Regions from separate parts of the Salegentibacter maritimus genome, predicted to be linked through region 1. Evidence: riboswitches for the same ligand, from Rfam matches in the RefSeq annotation. Region 1 holds a riboswitch; the other holds the start of a gene.
What was found. Region 1 has a riboswitch for cobalamin ahead of I6U50_RS15260 (hypothetical protein). Riboswitches for the same ligand answer to the same signal wherever they lie in the genome.

Region 2: linked by a shared signal. The riboswitch ahead of I6U50_RS15430 (ribonucleotide-diphosphate reductase subunit beta) and the one ahead of I6U50_RS15260 (hypothetical protein) in region 1 are both predicted to bind cobalamin.

Annotation. Positions count from the first base shown of each region.
Region 1 covers NZ_JAEHNY010000017.1:34,247-39,803, forward strand. The annotation lists gene I6U50_RS15255 (tetratricopeptide repeat-containing sensor histidine kinase) at 1-1,440, opposite strand, end outside; gene I6U50_RS15260 (hypothetical protein) at 1,850-2,995, opposite strand; cobalamin riboswitch at 3,105-3,307, opposite strand; cobalamin riboswitch at 3,438-3,624, shown strand; gene metE (5-methyltetrahydropteroyltriglutamate--homocysteine S-methyltransferase) at 3,803-5,557, shown strand, end outside.
Region 2 covers NZ_JAEHNY010000018.1:19,023-24,579, forward strand. The annotation lists gene I6U50_RS15420 (DUF2911 domain-containing protein) at 1-346, shown strand, start outside; gene I6U50_RS15425 (ribonucleoside-diphosphate reductase subunit alpha) at 517-2,193, opposite strand; gene I6U50_RS15430 (ribonucleotide-diphosphate reductase subunit beta) at 2,234-3,208, opposite strand; cobalamin riboswitch at 3,321-3,455, opposite strand; gene acs (acetate--CoA ligase) at 3,924-5,557, shown strand, end outside.

The DNA of each region.
Region 1 (5,557 bases):
ATTCTGTCTCGCACCGTGAATTACGGCATTTTCAACAAAAGGTTGCAGTAGCATTACCGGTATTTTAATAGTTTCCGGGTCATGAACATCCTTATAAATAATGCGGTATGAAATTCCTTGATTTTCAGGGGTTTTTTGAAGTTCAAGGTAGTTGGATAAAATTTCCAGTTCGTCTGTTAAATTTATATATTCTTCGTCTGAATGTTCTAAAATAAGCCTTATTAATTTGCTGAAATTATCTAAATACTGCATAGAAGTATTAGGTTCATTTTTATAGATGTAATACTGAACCTGTTGGAGCGCATTAAAAAGAAAATGCGGATTTAATTGAAGTCTAAGGAATTTACTACGAAGTTGCGACTGCTGTAAGGCTTGTTTTGTTTTAAGATGGTTTATTCTAAAGAAAATGATTGTCAATATTAGAAGAAAGAAGATGCCACCCCCAAAAATTAGCCAGGTAATTTTTTTGTTATGAGCTTTTTTTTCGGCCTCTAGATTGGCAATTTTTCTTTCTTTTTCGGCAGTATCATAAAATGTTTTAATGGCAGCTATTTTTTCTTCATACCTTTTTTCTGCTATTTGATCTTTAATGCTATCATATCGGTTATAATAATCTATACCTTTTTCATAATCTTTTATATTGATATAGGCATTTAGTAAGTTATAGAATAATTGTTGTAGTTCTTGGGAAGAAGCCTTTGCCAGGGCTTTCTCATAATAATTGATTCCCTCCGGTACTTTGCCCGAATTTACTAATGCATAGCCTAGATTGTTATAAGTAATAACAGATAGAGGCATTTGTAAACTATCCCTTATCCTTAAACTTTTATTAGCAGTGTTAATGGCCAACTGCCATTGGGATTCTTTGATGTATTGATTACTAAGATTCGTTAAAATAACGACTTCAACTTTAGGTTGCTCAATTTCTTTAGCTAACTGCAAAGCCTCTTTGTAGACCTTTATTACTTTGGGGTCATTCTTTTCCATATAAACCCCGCCGAGGTTAACCAAAGTTTTAAGGCGCCAAAAATCATTGTTTTTATAGCCCAATAATGCTTTTTTGAAGCTTTTTTCGGCGCTGTTAAAGTTTTTGGATCTTGAGTACACTATTCCAATTCCTGAGAATAGTTCTACGCGATCTGTTTCAGATAACAGTTCCAGGTGCTTTTTGGCATCCATATAATTAGACAGCGCAATATCCAGTTCGCCCTGCAATAGGTTTATTTTCCCCAAATAGATGTGTGCCCTGCCAACAGTTTGAAAATTCTTAGGTTGTTTCCTGATAATTTGAAAGCTTTCTTCTTTAGCTTTTTCCAGGGCTCTATTCTGAATTAGGGAGTCAATACTTTTAAAGTCCTTGGGGTTTTGCTGTATTCCATAACTAAAAGTAAAAAGCAGGTTGAAAAAGAGTACTATTGTAAATTTTGTAAAATAATGCATGAAGTTTAATTGGGGGGTAATGCTGTGGGATTCTGCTAGATTGGCGCTGTTTAGTACGACAAAAGTATTACATTCTTAAAGGATAAAAAATGTTATTTTACTCGATAATCGAGATTTAAAAAATCTATGGCTTGTTACAAGGTAATTACTTTTCTAAGCCAATACGTTTGCAAAAGTATAGTATTAATCTTGTTTTTGCTTTTAGCAGAAATCAATTTAAGGTTTAAGGCATCTTAGTCTACCGGTTTTTGATTTTTAGAAGTATTTTTTAGTTTGGCAGATGGACGCGGGAAGTTTACAAATGAGCTTAAGCTTATAGGTTTATCCTTATATAAAAACAATACTATTTGGAGCTGGAAAAATAGTGAAGTTCTTATATAAGGATAAATAAAGGATATTATTAGGGGCTTTACTCGGTCATAGATAGATCTGAAGCTCCTTTGATTTCCGTTGATATCTCACCAAGCCAACCAACATTTCCCTGCGCCCCTGTGTAGATGCTTATAAAATCTACACCTCTTAATGCTACGGGGTTCATATTATCATCTACTGCCCAATCCAAATCCATGGCGTTTCCGGCATAAGTATTATAATCAGCATCAAAATTGTCTACATACCCCCATTCAAGTGCATCTATAGAGGCAAATCCTTCCAGGCTCACCTTAGGGTAAACCCGGGTTCCGTTAAAACTCATTTTATCCTTTTCTTCAATAAAGAGTGGATAGTAATTCTGGGAGTGGTAGGGATTAACCATTACACTGTCCTGGTTTTTCTGGTTATCTTCCCAGGGTACATTGGCGTACTCTTTTGGATTGGTGTAGGTTAATTGATAATTCAATATAGTTTCTTCTTTTTGATGTGCACTTCCTGCTAGTTCATACCAGGTGTCATCTGGTAAGCCATTACCATTCTCATCAAAAGAAACCTTTACAATACCGGGTTCAGAAAGTCCGCCCATTGCATTACCATAAACTACAAAGTCTTTAGCATCTTCTCTATTTTCAATGGTATGATCAAAAGTGAACGTTACGTAGCCTCCCCATGCTCCTAAAGATAGAATGGCCGATTTTCCACCCACTAATTTTTCTGCGCTTTCCAAAGAACCGTAGGTTTTATTAATATATTGGCCGGGTGCAGGTTTATATTCAATAATTTCAGAAATATATTTACTGCTGTTTTCTGTTTTTGGGCGGAAATAAAGCTGATAAGGATCATTTACGGTAACTTCATAAGAGCGCAGCAGAGAGTCGTTATTCGCCAATGCTTTAAATTGTAGTGCAAATGTGCCAAATTGTTTGGGGGCGTAATGAAGGTTTTGAGCTTCAGAAACTTTATCATCACCTAGTTTCCAGCTAAAACCTGTCCCTTCCGGTAAATTTAGAATTTCAGGATTAATAGATAAAGTATCTCCCAGGGTTAATTCGTAATCTTTCTGGTAATTTAGATCCGAAAACTCCATAGGAATTATACCTGGGCCGTCATCTTTGCTACAAGATGAAAAAAGTAAAATACCTCCAATAAGGATTAATGATTTAAAAAATGATTTTTGTTGCATTTGATTTGTATAAAGGTTAATAATTGGAATTAACTTATTTTACAAAACAAAACAGCAGGGGATATAGTTAGAATAGAAGACCTACCCAAAGCAATAACTCCCGAAAGCTTTGTTCCTTATGTTTCCGGCAGGTTTTCTGACTTCTCCCTCTTTTTAAACCTTCCCATCCCAAAAGACAGTGGTATCAATAAAAAGATTTTCCTAAAAATTAAGGAAAGGATTTACAGCAGCGGGAACTGTTCAGGATTTACACCTGATTCCCTTTTAATACAATACCTTAAAAGCATTGTAACCGAAAATCCCGGCAATATTAAGTTAAATTTCTGGTTTGAGAATCTTAAAAACTGAATTTATCTTTACTTCTTTTTAGTTATAAGCTCAATGAAAGTCTTGAAATTAAATAAATAATCCCTAGTTTTATCCCGCATAAGTTCTTTAGCATACTTCATCAAACAGAAAAGGTTTTACTTAAGGTAGATTAATAGGGAATCGTGTGAGAATCACGAACTGTCGCGCAACTGTAAGTAACATAATAAAGCTACTGTCCAAAGAATTATCCACTGCATAACGCGGGAAGGATGACAGCAGCCGTTACAAGTCAGGAGACCTGCCTATTCTGATTGGACAATGCTTTCGCGGTTTGAAGCTTAGGTCTTAGAGATGTACCCGTTATAATACTTTTTATTTTACAGGAGAAGTATGTCTTTTTGGGTGTATCTTCTTTCTCCTTTTTTTTCTTATCGCCTGGCATTACGAAGCATTTATAAAGACTTTTAAAACAAATTGTTTAATTATTAAAAGTTAGAAATGCAAACGCACATTCTTGGCTATCCGCGAATTGGTAGCAACAGAGAACTCAAAAAAGCCTGCGAGCAATATTGGTCAGGCAAAAGTGAACTTCAGGATCTTCTTCAGGTAGGAAAAAAAAGCCGCCATGAAAACTGGAAGCTTCAAAAAGACGAAGGAATTGATCTAATTCCCTGTAACGATTTTTCTTATTATGACCAGGTTTTGGATATGAGCCTTACCGTAGGAGCTATTCCTGAACGTTATAGGGAGATTGAAAGTAGAAGTGACTTAACCAATCTTGATTTATATTTTGCGATGGCCAGAGGCTATCAAAAAGATGGCTTAGATATTACCGCCATGGAAATGACCAAATGGTTTGATACCAATTATCATTATATCGTTCCTGAATTTTCCAAAAATCAGCACTTTAAGCTTAACTCCAATAAGATTCTTAATGAATTTAAAGAAGCAAAGGAAGCTGGGATTCATCCTAAACCTGTAATTATTGGACTGGTTACATACCTTCTTTTGGGAAAAGAAAAAGAGGGAGGTTTTGATAAAATAGACCTTGCAGAAAAATTATTGCCGGTTTACCAGGAGCTTTTAACTCAATTACAGGAAGAAGGAGCACAATGGATTCAGTTTGACGAGCCTTTTCTAGCTTTAGACCTAGATGAGAAAGCCAGGGATGCCTACTCTTTTGTATATAATGAGCTTAGAAAAAAATTCCCTAAACTTAGATTTGTTCTCAGCACTTATTTTGAAGGCCTTAAAGACAATCTTGCCCTGGCTCTAAAGCTTCCGGTAGATGTGTTACACCTGGATTTGGTGCGATGCCCATCACAATTAGACAGGGTGCTTGAAGAAATTCCTGCTAGCTTAAATTTATCGCTCGGGATAGTAGATGGACGTAATATTTGGAAAAATGATTTTGAAAATTCCCTTCATCTTATTCAAAAGGCACAGGATAAAATAGGTTCTGATAGATTGCTACTGGCTCCTTCCTGTTCGTTGTTACATGTTCCATACGATCTTGATTTGGAGACTGAAATAAACCCTGGAATTAAGAACTGGATGGCCTTTGCCCGGCAAAAAGTAAGAGAATTAAAAACTCTTCGGGCTTTGGCTACCGGTAGTACTGAAGCGCCCCTTTTAAAGGAGTTTAAAGAGAATTTAGATGCTGTTAAGAGTAGAAAAACTTCAGAGGTAATTCACAACAAAAAGGTGAAAGATGCGGTGAGTCAAATTTCAGAAAAAGACTCACAAAGATCCAACTCCTTCAGCATAAGAAAGATTGAGCAGCAGAGAGTACTGGATTTGCCTTTGTTCGCTACTACCACCATTGGTTCGTTTCCGCAAACCAAAGAAGTGAGGAGTTGGAGGGCTCAATTTAAAAAAGGAAAATTATCAGCAGAAACATATGATAGTTTACTAAAAAAAGAAACCCAAAATGCCATAAAATGGCAGGAAGAAATAGGTTTAGATGTTCTTGTACATGGAGAATATGAGCGTAATGACATGGTAGAATATTTTGGAGAGCAATTAGATGGTTTTCTGTTTACCAAAAAAGCCTGGGTACAAAGTTACGGTAGCCGATGTGTTAAGCCTCCTATTATATATGGAGATGTCTCCAGGCCAGAAGCCATGACGGTTTATTGGTCTCAATATGCGCAATCTTTAACCGATAAATGGGTTAAAGGAATGTTGACGGGGCCTGTAACAATCTTGCAATGGTCTTTTGTTAGAGACGATCAACCAAGATCTGCCACTTGT
Region 2 (5,557 bases), on a different contig from region 1:
AGCAAGCCTAAGCTTTAAAGTGCCTACCGAGGAAAAAACCATGGCAAGTATTGAAAAAACAATGAAGGGTCCCGGTGCTAACGATTATTTTGCAGCGGCAACCTATTACCACGATAGCAATAAAGATTTAGAGCAGGCTTATAAATGGATTAATAAGTCTTTGGAATTAGGAAATCCTGATGCTTTTTGGATTCTAAGAAAAAAATCACTTATTGCGGCCGATCTTGGTAAAAAAGAAGAAGCGATTGCAGCAGCTAAAAAGTCTCTAGCCGAAGCTGAAAAAGCAGGAAACCAGGATTATGTAAAAATGAACAAAGATTCCCTGAAAGAGTGGGGAGCTATGTAAGTTGAATTTTAAGAATAATAAAAAGGCTGTTTGAAGTCTTGTTAAAAACGTCATCCTGAATTTATTTCAGGATCTAAAATGTTAGAAGCTGGAACAAGCCCGCCTGAACGAACCGGCAGGTTCAGCTTGACGTCACAAAAAACTTTCAGACAGCCTTTTTATATAGATATTTAAGCCTCACAACTGGCACAATTTACCATATTGGCTATAAATTCTTTAGAAACACTTTGGCTACGCTGGTAGTAAAGGGTTTTTACACCAAGCTGCCAGGCTTCTATCATTAACTTATTTACCTCTCTTACCGGAAGGTCTGAGGGGATATTTAAATTTAAACTCTGTGCCTGGTCAATAAATTTTTGCCTAACCGAAGCTTGTTGAATAATCTCTAACTGACTTATCTCTTTAAAGGTTTTAAAAACCATACGTTCTTCGTCACTCAACTCTTTTAAGTGTTGCACACTTCCGTGATTTAGCATAATACTACGCCAGGTTTCTTCGGTATCCAATCCCTTTTCCTGAAGTAATTTTTTTAAATATTTATTCTTCCGCATAAAATTTCCTTTGGCCAGACCTGCTTTATAATAATTGCTGCTAAAAGGTTCAATTCCCGGCGACGCCTGTCCTAAAATAGCAGAAGAAGAGGTAGTTGGTGCAATGGCCATAAGGGTTGTATTCCTTAAACCATAGTCTTTAAGAACTTCTGGCTCTCCATAGATATTTGCCAGTTCTTTGCTTGCTTTAGTTGCTTTTTCACTAATATCTTTAAAAATGCTATTGGTTAAACCTTTAGCTTTTAAACCTTCAAAAGGAATTCTGTTTTTTTGCAGGTATGAATGCCAACCCATTACACCAAGCCCCAGGGCCCTATGTCTTTTGGCAAACCTGTTGGCCGATGCCAGGTAATGGTTTCCTTCAGTTTTTGCAATGAACTCCTGTAAAACAGCATCTAAGAAATAGATGGCTAATTTTACAGCTTCGGTATCTTTCCATTCGTCGTAAAGCTCCAGGTTCATAGAAGAAAGGCAGCAAATAAAAGACTCGTCTTTGGTAGAAGGCAAAGCAATTTCTGAACAAAGGTTGCTGGAATGGATGGTGTAATTTTTATCTTTATACACCTCTGGTTTAAATCGGTTAATATTGTCTTTAAAGAAGATATAAGGCAAACCTTTTTGCTGCCTACTTTCCAAAACTTTTGCCCAAATCTCTCTTTTATCCCTGTCGCCGTCTATCATTTCCTGCATCCAGTAATCGGGAACACTAACGCCGTAGAATAGGTTCTGAATAGGATTTCCTATATTTTTTATTTCTAAAAACTCTTTAATATCGGGGTGATCTATATCAAGATAAGCTGCAAAAGCTCCACGACGCACACCGCCCTGTGAAATAGTATCCATAGCTGTGTCGAAAAGCTTCATAAAACTGGTAGCACCACTACTTTTGCCGTTGTCTGTTACTGCACTTCCGCGGCCTCTTAATTCTCCAAAATAACCGGAAGTTCCGCCACCAATTTTGGTTTGCATAATTACTTCGCCCAATTTATGGGTAATCCCTTCAATATTATCTGGTACGTATACATTAAAGCAAGAAATAGGTAATCCGCGCTCTGTACCCATATTTGCCCAAATGGGTGAGCTTAAACTCATCCAGCCGCGTTCTATCATTTCTATAAAGGCTTCGGCCAGTTCGGGTTTATAAAGTCTTTTTGCAGCTGCATTTGCAACGCGTTCTATAGCCGATTTTGCGGTTTCTCCTTTTAATAAATAACCGCGATTTAATATTTGCTGGCTCTCTTCGTTAAGCCACCATAGGCGTTCCTGTTTTGTTTCTTTAAGTATTGCTTCGGGCATTTTCTGGATTTTTAAATTGAATTATTTTTGTGGAAAACCTTTAAAAAAGATCATCTGCGGTAATACTTTTATCGTGTTTGGTATAATCTACCGGGCGTTTGGCAAAAAAATCGTCCAAACTGTTGGCAAAAACTTCCTCCTCAAACCATAGCATCGCTTTATAATCATATTCTGAAACGAAATAAAGCTTCTCTAAACCTATTTTTTCAAGGCTATCGTCTACTCGGTATTTCATAAAATTAAGTAGGTCTTCCTTTTTGCACTGTTCTAAAGAACCATCCTCGAAGATCCAATCCAGAATCTCAGATTCTACCTCCATAGAATGGGATATAATTTCCCTTATTTGGGTTTTGGTTTCTTCATTAAAGAATTCAGGGAACTCTTTTTTAATTTGGTTTACAATGTAAATTCCGGCATTGGCATGAATTTGTTCATCTACCGAGGTCCATGCAATTATATTGCTCACGTTTTTCATCACTCCTTTAAATCTGCTAAAGGAAAGAATAATGGCAAACTGACTAAAAAGGGAAACATTTTCAATTAAAATGGAGAATAAAATAAGGGAAAACACGTATTTTTTTTCGTCTGAAGATTTTGTATTTGCTAAAGCTTCAGAGAGATAAGCTACACGTTTTTTAATAACAGGAGTTTCAATTAATTTCTCAAACTCATTATTATATCCAAGTACTTCAAGCAAGCGGGAATATGCTTCAGAATGTCTAAATTCGCATTCGGCAAATGTACTTCCCAGGCCGTTAAACTCCGGTTTTGGTAGGTGTTGATACAAGTCTCCCCAAAAGGATTTTACAGCTACTTCAATTTGCGCAATAGCTAAAAGGCTTCTTTTAATAACCTGCTTTTCATTTTCACTAAGATGCGAATGAAAATCCTGGACATCAGCTGTAAAGTCTACTTCAGAATGTACCCAAAATGATTTATTTATAGCTTCGGTAAACTGAAGAATCTCGGGATACTCGAAAGGTTTGTAATTTACCCGCTTTTGAAAAATACTCATATCACTTTTATTTTAGTTTTTAAATCAAAAGCATAAAAGTAATAACTGTCTAAGGGAAGTGTGCTTGCAGTAACCCCACAAAATGTCCTGGACATTTACTTTTTATGCGAAAGCAAAAGTCAACCCGGTCGGAAAGGTAATCTGGCTTGTAGTTGAACCTACTTTACAGTTGCGCAACAGCTCATGAATTTCACATGATTCCCCTTATTTATTGAAAAAGGCAATAACCACCGGTATGATTTTACAAAAGTAAAGTTATAAGTAATAAGCGACCCTTTTATAGAAAAACTACGGAGTTATAAACATAGTTTTTCACAAGTTTATTTATTCGATAATCGAGTTTTAATATTCACAAGTTTACTTCCAAGCTTAAAATGACTATCCATAACATGTCTCGTTGGCTTTAGAGGTAATTTGCTGATTATTAAAATTTTGGGATTCGTTATTCTTATTATCTAGAGGCATTATTATAAAAAAGCTATTTAAAAACTATCTTTTTTATAATTTTTAAATCTAAAAGCTTAATTAGCCAATTAATTTTCTGCTTTTATGGAGAAATCATCCATTCTATTGAACTTGTAATAAAACTTGAACTGGAAGAATGTTAAACAAACATTTGAATGTTTAGTTTTATTGGATTTTTATAAATTGCAGGAAAGATATTTTATATTTTTCATTATTAATCTACGTAACCATCAACATATTTATTTAAGTTATGAGTAATTATCATATTAAGAATTTAGAAGAGTATTTTCAAGTGTATAGAAAATCGGTTAGAGAGCCTGAAAATTTTTGGGAAGAAGTTGCCGAAGAACATTTCACCTGGCGAAAAAAATGGGACAATGTATTGAGCTGGGACTTTAATAAACCTGAAGTAAAGTGGTTTGAAAATGCAAAACTTAATATTACAGAGAACTGTATAGATCGTTACCTTTTTACCAATGCAGATAGAACCGCCATTATTTGGGAGCCAAACGGTACCGAAGAGGAGGCTCAACATATTTCTTATAAAGAACTTCATAAAAAAGTAAATAAATTTGCAAATGTTTTAAAGTCTAAAGGAATAGAAAAAGGCGATAGGGTTTGTATTTACCTGCCTATGATTCCAGAACTTGCAGTAGCTATGTTGGCTTGTGCTCGTATTGGAGCTATACACTCTGTTGTTTTTGCAGGCTTTTCTTCAAAAGCCCTGGCTACCAGAACAAATGATGCCGATTGTAAAATGCTTATTACCTCAGATGGTTCTTACCGCGGAAATAAGACTATAGACTTAAAAGGGATTGTAGATAAAGCTCTGGAAGAATGCCCGGGAGTGGAAAGTGTTTTGGTTGCAAAACGTATAAATTCTGATATTAATATGAAAGAAGGACGCGACCAATGGTTGCAGCCTTTGTTAGATGAAGCTTCAGACCAATGTGAAGCAACCACTATGGATGCCGAAGACCCATTGTTTATTTTGTATACTTCGGGCTCTACCGGAAAACCTAAGGGAATGTTGCATACAACTGCGGGTTATATGGTTTATAGTGCTTATACTTTTAAAAATGTATTTCAATATAAAGAAGGAGATGTATACTGGTGTACAGCTGATATTGGTTGGATAACCGGCCATTCTTATATATTATATGGTCCTCTGGCCAATGGTGCAACTACCGTGATGTTTGAAGGGGTGCCTTCGTATCCAGACGCAGGCAGATTTTGGGATGTAGTGGAGAAGCACAAAGTTAATCAGTTCTATACCGCTCCAACAGCCATTAGATCGCTAGCTAAACGAAATATAGAATTTGTTGAAAAACACGATTTGTCTTCCTTAAAAGTATTGGGAACAGTTGGGGAGCCTATTAACGAGGAAGCCTGGCATTGGTATAACGATAATGTAGGAAAAAATAAAAGTCCTATTGTAGATACCTGGTGGCAAACAGAAACAGGAGGAATCATGATTTCGCCATTGCCGTATGTAACTCCGGTTAAACCTACTTATGCAACATTACCATTTCCTGGAATTCAACCTGCTATTATGGATAAAAATGGGGAAGAGCTAAGTGGAAACCAGGTAGATGGCCGTTTGTGTATTAAATATCCCTGGCCGTCTATGGCAAGAACGGTTTGGAGAGATCATGAGCGTTATAAGACAACTTACTTCTCTACCTTTAAAAATATGTATTTTACCGGGGATGGAGCCCTTAGGGATGAGGTAGGTTACTACCGAATAACAGGACGGGTAGATGACGTGATTATTGTATCGGGTCACAACTTAGGAACAGCACCAATTGAAGATGCTATAGATGAACACCCTGCAGTGGCAGAATCTGCCGTAGTGGGCTTCCCTCATGAAGTAAAAGGAAATGC